3 regions of the Streptomyces sp. NPDC055815 genome follow, and region 1 is predicted to be linked to each of the others. Evidence: riboswitches for the same ligand, from Rfam matches in the RefSeq annotation. Region 1 holds a riboswitch; each other region holds the start of a gene.
The links. Region 1 has a riboswitch for cyclic di-AMP ahead of ACWGN5_RS22905 (transglycosylase family protein). Riboswitches for the same ligand answer to the same signal wherever they lie in the genome.
Positions count from the first base shown of each region.

Region 2: another riboswitch for cyclic di-AMP. It lies ahead of ACWGN5_RS01375 (LysM peptidoglycan-binding domain-containing protein); the one in region 1 lies ahead of ACWGN5_RS22905 (transglycosylase family protein).
Region 3: another riboswitch for cyclic di-AMP. It lies ahead of ACWGN5_RS40050 (M23 family metallopeptidase); the one in region 1 lies ahead of ACWGN5_RS22905 (transglycosylase family protein).

Region 1 is NZ_JBSHDU010000036.1:50,531-54,712, reverse strand. Features, by position in the region: gene ACWGN5_RS22915 (cytochrome P450 family protein) at 1-155, shown strand, start outside; gene ACWGN5_RS22910 (transglycosylase family protein) at 250-1,269, shown strand; cyclic di-AMP (ydaO/yuaA leader) riboswitch at 1,528-1,701, shown strand; gene ACWGN5_RS22905 (transglycosylase family protein) at 1,705-2,409, shown strand; gene eno (phosphopyruvate hydratase) at 2,719-4,005, shown strand; gene ACWGN5_RS22895 (FtsB family cell division protein) at 4,096-4,182, shown strand, end outside.
Region 2 is NZ_JBSHDU010000001.1:254,703-258,884, reverse strand. Features, by position in the region: gene ACWGN5_RS01380 (phosphoribosyltransferase family protein) at 1-1,068, shown strand, start outside; gene ACWGN5_RS01375 (LysM peptidoglycan-binding domain-containing protein) at 1,052-1,906, opposite strand; cyclic di-AMP (ydaO/yuaA leader) riboswitch at 1,911-2,067, opposite strand; gene ACWGN5_RS01370 (DUF6197 family protein) at 2,452-3,072, shown strand; gene ACWGN5_RS01365 (phosphocholine-specific phospholipase C) at 3,129-4,182, opposite strand, start outside.
Region 3 is NZ_JBSHDU010000125.1:11,757-15,938, forward strand. Features, by position in the region: gene ACWGN5_RS40040 (MFS transporter) at 1-689, shown strand, start outside; gene ACWGN5_RS40045 (PP2C family protein-serine/threonine phosphatase) at 849-2,060, shown strand; cyclic di-AMP (ydaO/yuaA leader) riboswitch at 2,262-2,409, shown strand; gene ACWGN5_RS40050 (M23 family metallopeptidase) at 2,421-3,518, shown strand; partial or broken gene ACWGN5_RS40055 (aldo/keto reductase) at 3,563-4,182, shown strand, end outside.

The DNA of each region.
Region 1 (4,182 bases):
CCCTGCTGACTCGCCTGCCGGATCTGCGACTTGCCGCCGATCCCGCCGAACTCCGGTGGCGCGGTGGGCTCATCATGCGTGGTTTGCGCACGCTTCCGGTGGAGTTCTCCCCTTCCGTACCCCTCTTGGCTACTGACGTGCCATCAGAAATGTGATCTTCACGTGATCGCGGGGCGATCGACTTGTGACGGGCGTTCGAATACCGCTACGTTTCCCGGCAGTCTCAGCCGTCACGCGAAAGGCCCTCCTATGCGTTCCGGGAACGGACGACACCGTCGCCCCCGTCAGGCCCCCGCCATCGTCGTCGCCGCGGGCGTCACCGGATCCGCCATGGCGCTGCCGCTGCTCGCCACCGGATCCGCCTCCGCCGCCGACGCCGCCACCTGGGACCGGGTCGCCGAGTGCGAGTCCGGCGGCCAGTGGAGCGCCAACTTCGGCAACGGCATGTACGGCGGCCTCCAGTTCACCCAGGACAGCTGGGAGCGGCACGGCGGTCTCGCGTACGCGCCCAGCCCCGACCTCGCCAGCCGTGCCCAGCAGATCGCGGTGGCCGAGAAGGCGCTCGACGCGGGCAGCAACGAGTGGGCCACCTGCGCGCCGATCGCCGGCCTGAAGAACGACGGCAAGGCCACCGGTGTGAACCCCGGCCCGACCGTCGTCCCGACCACCCCCACGGGCCCCCTCCCCGAGTCCAACCGCACCGCGGGGGGTGAGGGGTCGTCCGCCGGGCGGTCCGCCACTCCCGCCGCCCCCGTGAAGCCGGTCACGCCGACCGCTCCGGCGAGCTCGGCCACCCCGGCCTCGCCCAGCACGCCGACCGCGCCGACCACTCCCGCGACCCCGGTCACGCCCGACGCTTCCGTTACGCCCGGTACGCCGGATTCGTCCGAGACGCCCAAGGGTGACGTGCCGTCGGCCACACCCGGCACCGGCAAGCACCGGGGCGAGGCCGCCCCGGAGGAATCCGACACAACGGGCAGCTCGTCCGAAACCGGCCGACACGCGGGCGGGTCTGCGGGCAAGGTCGACGCCACTCCGGTGACCGACGAAGCGGCGAATTCGGACGCAACGGACAGTCAGGGCACTTCGGGCGAGTACACCGTGCGCCCGGGCGACAGCCTGTCCGGCATTGCGGAGGAGAACGAACTCCCCGGAGGCTGGACCGCCCTCTACGACGCCAACAAGCGGACGGTGGGCGCCGATCCGGACCTCATCCTCCCTGGTCAGAGCCTTGACCTGACGATCGGTTCGACGGCGGCGGCGGGTTAGTTCGCGGGCTTATGTCCGGTTCTGGCCAAGTGAGACATGGGTCTCTTCGCCCCAACTGGCGTGTCACGTCCGCAAACTTTGCTTCCGTCACCTCTCACCTGCGCAAACACCGCCCACCGGAGGGCAAGCAGGGGCGATTTTTCCGCAATGGGCCTCTTTGAACTTCCGGTGGGTCTGTGTCTACGGTCGTCACCGCTCGCCACCGCGGGCCCCGTCGACCGAAACGCCGAATCCTGCCGTCGGCCGATGGGAACAGTCGTCGCGCAAGCGCCGAAGGCAGGAGTGGGGGACCCAAGGTAAGTGCCGGTCCCGGCCGTTGAGACAGACGGCCGACGACCGGCTTGGGGTGAAGCCGCGTGCAAGGACACGCGGCCGGGCAACTTTCCGGCCCGAACCCGACAGCTCACCTCACAGGCGTCGGTGAGGAGAATTCCCATGCTGTTTTCCGCCAAGGGCAAACACCGCCGTCCCTCCAAGGCCGCCCAGGTCGCCACGCTCGTCGGCGTCACCGGTGTCGCCGTCGCCGCCCCGCTGCTGACCGCGGGCACCGCCTCCGCCGCCACCACCGCCGAGTGGGACACCGTCGCCCAGTGCGAGTCCGGCGGCAACTGGTCCATCAACACCGGCAACGGCTTCTACGGCGGCCTGCAGTTCACCAACTCCACCTGGGCCGCCTTCGGTGGCACCGCCTACGCCCCGCGCGCCGACCTGGCCTCGAAGGCCCAGCAGATCGCCGTCGCCGAGAAGGTCCTCGCGGGCCAGGGCAAGGGTGCCTGGCCGAGCTGCGGCGTCGGCCTCTCCAACGCCGCCTACGACGGCGGCGCCGCCGAGAGCGCCCCGCAGCAGACCCAGCAGGCCGCCCCCGAGCAGGAGGCCGCCCCCAAGCAGCAGGAGCGTCGCGCCGAGCAGCCGACCACCCGCAGCGAGCAGCGCAAGGCCCCGAAGACCGTCACCACCCCGACCGGCAAGAAGGTCAAGAAGGGTGACGGCGAGTACAAGGTCGTCGCCGGCGACACCCTCAGCAAGATCGCCCAGGCGCACGGCGTCAAGGGCGGCTGGGCCAAGCTCTTCGAGCTGAACAAGGACGTCGTCGAGAACGCCGACCTCATCTACCCGGGTCAGCAGCTCCACCTGAAGTGACCCCGGCGGTTCGCGTGAGTCCGGCGGCTCACGCGGCCCCGACGACCCTCCCGCGGTGACCACCCCGGTCCGGCGTGCCCCTTCCCCCGTGCGCGCCGGACCGGGGTTTCCCCTTTTATGGGGACTCCGCGGTTACCGTCCAGTAGATTCGGGGTCCTTCGTCCCGCAATGCGTGCCCTTGGGTCCTTTTTCGTCCCAGGGGGCGGGCGCACGGCGGGCCGGAGCCCCCGAGCCGGTTAGGCTCTTGTCGCAAGGCCACGCGACCCTGCACGACCTTGCGTCACATCCAGCGTCACATCCCAGAAGGAGATGCTCGTGCCGTCCATCGACGTCGTCGTAGCCCGGGAAATCCTGGACTCCCGAGGCAACCCCACGGTCGAGGTCGAGGTCGGCCTCGACGACGGCAGCACCGGCCGTGCTGCTGTTCCGTCCGGCGCCTCCACCGGTGCGTTCGAGGCCATCGAGCTTCGCGACGGTGACCCGAACCGCTACCAGGGCAAGGGTGTCGAGAAGGCCGTCCTCGCCGTCATCGAGCAGATCGGCCCGGAGCTCGTCGGCTACGACGCCACCGAGCAGCGCCTGATCGACCAGGCCATGTTCGACCTGGACGCCACCGAGAACAAGGGCTCGCTCGGCGCCAACGCCATCCTCGGCGTCTCCCTCGCCGTCGCGCACGCCGCCTCCGAGGCCAGCGACCTCCCGCTCTTCCGCTACCTGGGCGGCCCGAACGCGCACCTGCTGCCCGTTCCGATGATGAACATCCTCAACGGTGGGTCGCACGCCGACTCCAACGTGGACATCCAGGAGTTCATGATCGCCCCGATCGGCGCGGAGTCCTTCTCCGAGGCCCTTCGCTGGGGTGCGGAGATCTACCACACGCTCAAGAGCGTGCTGAAGCGCAAGGGCCTCTCCACCGGCCTCGGCGACGAGGGCGGCTTCGCCCCGAACCTGGAGTCGAACCGCGCCGCCCTCGACCTCATCGTCGAGGCCATCAAGGAGGCCGGCTACACCCCGGGCACCGACGTCGCGCTCGCGCTCGACGTCGCCGCGTCCGAGTTCTACAAGGACGGCGCGTACGAGTTCGAGGGCAAGTCCCGCTCGGCCGCCGAGATGACCGAGTACTACGAGGAGCTCGTCTCCGCGTACCCGATGGTCTCCATCGAGGACCCGCTGTTCGAGGACGACTGGGCCGGCTGGAAGATCCTCACCGACAAGCTGGGCACCAAGGTCCAGATCGTCGGCGACGACCTCTTCGTCACCAACCCGGAGCGCCTCGCCCGCGGCATCGAGGAGGGCACCGCCAACGCCCTCCTGGTCAAGGTCAACCAGATCGGCTCCCTGACCGAGACCCTGGACGCCGTCGAGCTCGCCCAGCGCAACGGCTTCAAGTGCATGATGTCCCACCGCTCCGGCGAGACCGAGGACGTCACCATCGCCGACCTCGCGGTCGCCGTGAACTGTGGCCAGATCAAGACCGGCGCCCCGGCCCGCTCGGACCGCGTCGCCAAGTACAACCAGCTCCTGCGCATCGAGGAGATCCTCGACGACGCCGCGGTCTACGCCGGCCGCAGCGCCTTCCCGCGCTTCAAGGGCTGACCTGTCCTGACGCTGTAGTTACGTCCGTCCCCGTACTCGGTCCCGTACCGTGTGCGGGGACGTACGTATGAACAGGGGAGGCGACACGACATGGCCGCGAAGGACCGGGACCGGTTCTCGACCGCGACCCGGATCAAGCTGTTCGGCGAGCAGACCGCCGCCCGTGTCTACCGCTCC
Region 2 (4,182 bases), on a different contig from region 1:
AACGAGCGGGTGCTCCGGGAGACCCGGGTGGGGGAGCGGGATCTCGCCGCCGTGGAGGAGCGGGAGCACGCCGAGCTCGAACACCGCGCTCAGCGTTACCGGGGCAGCCGGCCGTCCGTGCCCCTCGAAGGGCGGACGGTCGTCGTGGTCGACGACGGGCTGGCCACCGGGGCCACGGCGCTGGCGGCCTGCCGGGTGGTACGGGCCAGGGGCGCGGCCCGGATCGTTCTCGCGGTCCCGGTGGCGCCGCGTGGCTGGACGGCCCGCCTCGGTGGCGAGGCCGACGAGACGGTCAGCGTGCACGCGCCGGAGCTGTTCTTCGCGATCGGGCAGTTCTACCGGGACTTCTCGCAGACTCCGGACGCCGAGGTCATCGCCTGCCTGGACCGGAACAGGGCCGAGCGGGACCCTGTCGTACGGGACACGGACGTCCGGATCCCGGTCGGCGGGGTCACCCTGAGTGGGCGCCTCGCGGTGCCCGAGGACGCGGGCGGCATCGTCCTCTTCGCGCACGGCAGCGGCAGCAGCCGCCACAGCCCGCGGAACCGGGCCGTCGCCGCGGCGCTCAACCGGGCGGGCCTGGGGACGCTGCTCTTCGACCTGCTGACCGAGTCGGAGGCGACCGACCGGGCGCATGTCTTCGACACCCCGCTCCTCGCCGGGCGGCTCGCGGGGGCCACGGAATGGCTGGCCGCGCGGCCCGAGAGCACGGGACTGCCGTTCGGGTACTTCGGCGCGAGCACGGGCGCGGCCGCCGCGCTGTGGGCGGCGGGCGATCCCGCGTCCCCGGTGAGCGCCGTCGTCTCACGCGGTGGTCGGCCGGACCTCGCGGCCGAGCACCTGGCCCGGGTGCGCGCCCCGACGCTCCTGGTGGTGGGCGGTGCGGACGCGCTGGTCCTGGACCTCAACCGGCGGGCCCTGGCGCTGCTGCGCTGTGAGAACCGGCTCTCCGTCGTGGGCGGCGCCGGCCACCTCTTCGAGGAGCCGGGTGCCCTGGAGGAGGTGGCGGACCTCGCCACCTCCTGGTTCCAGGAGCACTTCCGGCGGAAGGTCAGTACGCCGAGTTGACGTTGTCGATGGAGCCGTAGCGGTCGGCCGCGTAGTTGCAGGCGGCGGTGATGTTGGCGACCGGGTCGAACAGGTCCATGGACGTGCCGGGCACGTGGTAGGCGAGGAAGGTCGGCTCGATGACCTGGAGCAGGCCCTTCGAGGGGGTGCCGGCGACGGCGTTGGAGTCCCACAGGTTGATGGCCTGGGGGTTTCCGGAGGACTCGCGCATGACGTTGCGGTAGATCCCGTCGTAGGAGCCGGGGATGCCGTGCTGGCCCATGATGGCGAGCGACTCCCGGATCCAGCCGTCGAGGTTGTCGGCGTAGTTCGTGGCGGCGACCGGGGCGGCCTTGGCGACGGCCGGGGTGGCCGCAGCGGCGGCGGCGCCCCTACCGGTGGCGACGGCGGGGGTGGCCGACGGGCGCTTGGTGGTGGCGGACTTCTTGGCCTTCGCCTGCGAGGGAGCGGTCTTCGCGGAATCCCGACGAATCGTCAGTTCGAGTCCGGGGCGAATGAGTGACGGATTGTCACCCACGACGCTCTTGTTGGCACGGTAAAGGCTCTTCCAGCCGCCCTGAATTCCCTTCTTGTGGGCGATCAGGGAAAGCGAGTCGCCGCTCACGACGGTGTAGGTGTGTGCGGCGGCCGGGGCGGCGGGAGCCTTGGCGGCGACCGGTGCGGCGGGGGCCTTGAACGTCTGGGTGGCGATCTGCGGAGCGCCGGACGCGGGCGCCGCGCCGGCGACGGCCGGGGCGATCAGCGGCAGGGTCAGGGCGGCGCCACCGGTGCCGACCAGGGCGAGACCGCGGGAGACGTGGCCGCGGCGGGGGCGGCGGTGCTTACCGTGAGCAGGCATGACGGTGTCCTCTCCGGCGCCTGCGGGGTGAGCTGTCGGGTTCGGACGGGAGATGTCCGGCCGCGCGCACGCGGCTTCACCCCGAGCCGTTCCGGATTCCGGACCGGCGTATTCGTGGGTCCCCCGCTCCTGCCGTCGGGTGAAAAGGGAGGTTTATCGAGCGGTGGCAGGATTGGGCGTTCCGCTCGAATGGAGGTGACCGTAGGCCAGTAATGCGACGGATAACAAGAGGAGTGGATGGCGCGGGGCGGGAAATGGATCAATTAATTGAGGGAATTCAAGATCGACGCCGTCCGCGGGGTGTCGAACTTCCTTGCCGGGCAAGGGGTGGGGGAGGGTGCCGCCGAATGCTCGGGCCGAATGAGTGAGTCGCATCACCCGGAGTGTAATGTCCGAATTTGGGGTGTAATTCCGTGGTGGGTAATTAGGGGGCGAAATCCCCGCGATGGGCCATTCGGGTGGGCGACGCTCCGAGCGGGAGCAAAAGTCGCAAAAGCGACATTCGTCTTGAAAGATGGAGGGAGTCGACCCCAGGAGCCACCCAGATGCCGCCTTCCACCTCCCTGCTCAGACCCCACACCCCGGACACGCTCGACACCCTCGACCGCGAGGCCGCCGCCCTCTTCGAGAGCGCCACCTGGCAGCGGATCGTCACGGACCTGACCGTCCCCGAGCCGTCACCTCCGGCGGTGGAGGGCTGGCGGGAGCTGCTCAGCGTGCCGGTGGACCGGCTCGTGGCCGACGCGCTCGCCGCGCTGCCCCCGGCGCTGCCCGCCGAGCGTCGCCTTCCCGGGCGTCTCGGCGCCGTGCTGCCGGACCGGCTCCATGCCTGGCGCCGCATCGGTCAGGCCGAACTGCGCCCCTCGGTCCACCTCGGCTACGCGCGCCTCGTGCTGACGGAGTGGGGCTGGCAGAACGCCCCGTACAAGCTGCGGGACGTACGCGGCGCACGCTGTGTCTGCGGTGCCCTGCTCGCCGCCCACCGGCTCGGCTACGGCAGTGCGGACACCATGCACGAGGCGGCCGCCTGGACCATGACCGAGCTGCGGTCGCGCGGATGGCAGGGACTGATCGGGCCGTGGAACCGGGCCCCCGGCCGTACGGCCGCCGATGCGGTGGCCCTCCTCGACGCCACGATCCGCCGCGCCGCGCACGCCGGCCGCTGACGGCGCGTGTGCCGGGCGGCGACCTTCCGGCCGCCGCCCCGCACGCGCGCGAGTGATCAGCCGCTGACGCTCGCGGCTCCGGTCTCGATGTGTCCGGTGTACCGGCGCGACCAGGTTCCGTCGATGTCGGCGAGGATCGTGAAGTCGTACCAGCCGCCGTTGTACGCCACCGCGTTGAAGAAGTCCTCGCGGCTGGAGTTCGCCGGCACCGTGTACGTCCATGGGCCGTCGGAGCGGTAGGCGTTCGAGCGGATCGTGAAGGTGACGGGACCGGCCGAGGTGTTCGTCATCTTGAACCACAGGGCCGTCTTGCCCGTCCCGGCCTCGGGCGCGAACCGGGCGGCCACCTCGACGGCCTTGCCGGCCTTGGAGGCGTCCCCGATGAACCGGCGCAGGAAGCGGTTCGGGCCCATCATCGAGATGTCGTACTTCCCGGACCCCGAGCCGAGGCCGATGTTGAAGTAGTCCGTGGCGGTGTCGCCGGGATCGACGGTGTACTGCCAGGCGGCGGTGTCCCGGTACTGGTGCGGATGGATCGAGAAGTGCGCCGACCGCTTCGCCTCCGAGCCCTGGTTGGTCATCGAGAACCAGGCCAGGATCTTGCCCGCGGCGCCGAACTCGAAGCGGTCGAGGTTGCCGTTCACCTGGTACGGCAGGGCGCGCGCCGGACGGGTGCCGGACTCCTGCGCGGGCAGCGCGTTGTTCTGGGGTGCCGGGTTCGGCAGCGGGCCGCAGGTGGCCTGCCCGATCACCTTCGCCGTCGACGGGAGGCCCGCGGGCACTCCGTACACCGGGTTGGCGAAGTCGAAGACGCCGGTCAGGTCACCCGTGACCTTCCGCCGCCACGCGCTGATGTGGGGACAGGTGGCCGGGGTGCCGAGCGCCGCCGTCCAGGTCTCCATGAAACGCAGCACCGAGGTGTGGTCGAAGACCTCCGAGCTCACCCAGCCACCCCGGGTCCACGGGGACATGACAATCATCGGGACGCGGAAGCCCAGGCCGATCGGCACGCCGTCGAGGTACTCGCCCGCGGTCCCCGGAGGGGCGACCGGCGGCGGGACGTGGTCGAAGAAGCCGTCGTTCTCGTCGTAGTTGAGGAACAGCACCGTC
Region 3 (4,182 bases), on a different contig from region 1:
GCCTGACCCTCGTACAGCTCCGGCATCTGCCCGTACGGGCCGCGTCCGGTCCTGCCGACGGGAAGGGGGAGCGCGGGCAGTTCCGTACCGTCCTCGCGCACCGGACGTTCTGGCTCTTCTCGCTCGCCATGACCGGCTCGTACGTGCTGTCCTTCCAGGTCTATCTGGCGCTGCCGCTCGCGGCGGGCGGTACGGGTGCGACGACGGCGCTGTTCGCGGTGTCGGCGCTCGTCGCGCTCGCCGGGCAGCTGCGGATCACGGCCTGGTGCCGGCGCCGCCTCAGCCGGGAGCGGTGCCTCGTGCTCGGGCTCGCCCTGATGGGCGGGGCGTTCCTGGTGCCGGCCGTCCTGGGACGCGGCCTGCCGGGGCTGCTGCTGTGCGCGGCGGTCCTGGCCGTCGCGAACGCGGTGCTCTACCCGTACGAGATGGACACCGTCGTCGCCCTGTCCCGGGGGCGCTGGGTGGCCACCCACTACGGGCTCTACAACACCGTGTGCGGGGTCGGGATCACCCTCGGGAACCTGGGCACGGGCGCGCTCCTCGACGTCACCGGCTGGTCGGCGGCGCCGTGGCTGGTGCTGTGCGCGGTCGGCCTGGGGTGTGCGGCGGCGATGGCGCTGCTCGCCCGGGGCGGGCGGCTGGCGGAGGAGGCGGCGGGTCCGGTCCCGGGCCAGGCGTCCTCCGGCTGATCCCGTACGGGGGCGGGGCGGAGGAGGTGCCCTCCGGCTGACCCTGGCCCGCCCCGTACGCCACCTGGCCCCACGGGAGTCGCCGCCCCGTCCGGCGGCGGCCACCCTGGGAGGGCGCGGTGCGGACCGCGGCCGGTCGGACCGGGCAGGAGAGCACAGGTGGGGCACCCCCTAGGAGCGGCGGGCGGAGGGCGGCGGGGCGGCGGGGGCCGTCCCGCGTACGGCGGCGCACGGCGGTTCATCCGGGCGCTGCCCCCGCTGGTCATCGTGGGCGGTGTCGTCTTCGACCTGTCGACCCCGCCCGCGTACACGGCGTCGCCGCTCTTCTCCGCCGCCCCGCTGATCGCCGCGCCCTTCTTCTCCACCCTGATCACCCTGCTCACCGGGATCGGCGCCGTCCTCGCCTCCATCGGGCTGCACATCTACAACGGCACCGACGACGAGATCCCCGCCCTCACCGAGACCCTGACCGTCGTGACCGTCTCGGCGCTCGCGCTCCTCATCAACCGGGTGGTGCGCCGCAGCGGCGAGCGGCTCGCGTCGGCGCGGGTCATCGCGGAGACGGCGCAGAAGGCGGTGCTGCCGATGCCCGCCGAGCGGATCGGCGGGCTGCAGTGCGCGGCGCGGTACGAGGCGGCGCAGGCCGACGCGTTCATCGGCGGTGACCTGTTCGCCGTCCAGGACACCCCGCACGGGGTGCGGCTCGTGGTCGGGGACGTCCGGGGCAAGGGGATGGACGCGGTCGAGGCCGTCGCGGTCGTCATCGGCGCCTTCCGGGAGGCGGCGGAGCAGGAGCGGAACCTGGAGGGCGTGGCGCAGCGCCTCGAACGCGCCCTGACCCGGGAGGGCACCCGGCGGGACGGGCTCGACGCCTTCGAGGGGTTCACGACGGCCGTCCTGGCCGAGATCCCGCGCGGCGACGGGGGCGGGACCTTCGAGGGTTTCGTACGGGTCGTCAACCGCGGGCACCCGCCGCCGCTGATGCTGTACGCGGACGGGCGCGTGGATCCGCTGGAACCGGGCGAGGCGGCCCTGCCGCTCGGCATGGGGGAGCTGGCGGCGTGGCCGGACCGGGCCGAGGCGCGGCCGTTCCCGGCGGGCGCGACACTGCTCTTCTACACGGACGGCCTCTCGGAGGCGCGGAACGCGGTGGGCGTCTTCTACGATCCGGCGGCGCGGCTCGCCGGGCGGATCTTCCCGGGACCCGAGGAGCTGCTCGACGCGCTCGTGGACGACGTACGGCTCCACACGGGCGGCGGGTCGACCGACGACATGGCGCTGCTCGCGGTGAGCCGGCCGGCGACGGGGCAGCCCGAGCGGCGCCGGACGATGCCGGTGGTGCCGCCGGGCGGGTCCGGTCACCAGGCGTAGTCGAAGGGTGTCACTGCGATAACAATTGACATAACGTCAGATCGCGAGTGTTTGGCGGTCCTTCGCTGAAGGGGGGTCAAGTCGGGCGATTACCTCTCAATTCAATGAATGATCAAGAGGAACAGCTTGGAATCGGGACCCCCTGTCTATTAACGTTCGATAACGCAGCGCGGTCGTCCCAGCCGTCGCAAGAGGCGGCACCGTGCGCACGCGCCGAATCCTGAAAAGGAACCGGGGAACCACCACTTGGGGTGAATCGGGCCCCTTCGCACTCGTGCGAGCGAGCCCGTAGGAGACCTTCCTGCTCCGAACCCGTCAGCTAACCCGGTAGGCGAGACGGAAGGAAAGGAGCGCGCCCCCGTGGCGTCCAACACCCCCGCACCCGAAGCCCCCTTCGACGCCTTCGGTGGCGGTGCGGGTCCCGCAGCCCCGGACACCGAGTGGAACCCCACCGAGGGATCCCTCCGCGCGGAGAGCCGCTCCGGCGGCCGGCACCGGGTCGTCAAGCAGCGCTCCAACTTCGCCCGCTCCTCCACCGTCCTCGGCGTCGGCGTGATCGCCGCCGTCGGCGCGGGCGGCCTCGCCACCGCGCAGGAGAAGCCCCCGGTGGCCATATCGCTGCCGGACCTCCCCGACCTGAACCTGCCGGACGCCCACGACCTCCCCGGCGTCGGCGACCTCCTCCCCGAGGAGGACAGCGAGCCCGTCACCGAGGCCCGCGCCAACCCGAACCCGCTCACCTCCGCCACGTACACCAACGCGGCCGACGAGCGCACCGAGCAGACCGCCCCCGCCGCGGGCGAGGCCCTGCGCGCCCGCATCCTCCAGCAGGCCGAGCAGCAGCAGGCCTCCGCCGACGCCGCCGAGCTCGCCGCGGCCGAGAAGGCGGCGGCCGAGAAGGCCGCCGCGGAGGCCGCCGCCAAGGAAGCCGCCGCGGAGAAGGCCGCCGCCGACGCCAAGGCGAAGGCCGAGGCGGAAGCCAAGGCCAAGGCGGAGGCGGAAGCCAGGGCGAAGGCCGAGGCGGCCGCCGAGGCCGAGCGCCTCGCCCAGCTCGCCGCCAGCTACTCGCTGCCGGTCTCCTCGTACACCCTCACCGCCACCTACATGCAGTCCGGCTCGATGTGGTCCTCCGGCTACCACACCGGCCTCGACTTCGCCGCCCCCACGGGCACCCCGCTCAAGGCGGTCCACGGCGCCACCGTCAAGTCCGCCGGCTGGTCCGGCTCCTACGGCTACCGGATCGTCCTGGAGCTGGAGGACGGCACCGAGGTCTGGTACTGCCACCTCTCCTCCATGCTGGTCAGCGCCGGCCAGACCGTGTCCACCGGCGAGACCATCGGCCGCGTCGGCGCCACCGGCAACGTCACCGGCGCCCACCTCCACATGGAGGTCCACACCGCGGGCGGCGACGGCATCGACCCGGCGGCCTGGCTCCGCTCCAAGGGCCTCAGCCTCTGAGCGGATCCGGAATAGGCCCGGCGGCGCGGACGGTTGATCGAAACATGACCTCCCTCCGCCCGCTGGGCAGCTCCGACCTGCACGTCTTCCCCGTGGCCCTGGGCGGCAACGTCTTCGGCTGGACCGCCGACGAGGCCCAGTCCTTCGCCGTCCTCGACGCCTACGCCGCCGCCGGCGGCAACTTCGTCGACTCCGCCGACGTCTACTCCGCGTGGGCCGACGGCAACGAGGGCGGCGAGTCCGAGACCGTCATCGGCCGCTGGCTCGCCTCCCGCGGCAACCGCTCCGACATCGTCGTCGCCACCAAGGTCGGCGCCCACCCCCGGTTCAAGGGCCTCTCCGCCACCACCATCAAGTCCGGCGCGGAGGAGTCCCTGCGCCGCCTCGGCACCGACCACATCGACCTCTACTACACGCACTTCGACGACGAATCCGTCCCCGTCGAGGAGATCGTCACCGCCCTCGACCAGCTGGTGAAGGACGGCAAGGTGCGGGCCGTCGCCGCCTCCAACATCTCCCCGGAGCGGCTGCGCGCCTCCCTCGACTTCGCCGAGGCCGAGGGCCTCAGCCGCTACGTCGCCCTCCAGCCGCACTACAACCTGGTCTCCCGCGACACCTACGAGGGCCCGCTCCTGGAGACCGTCGAGCAGGCCGGGCTCTCGGC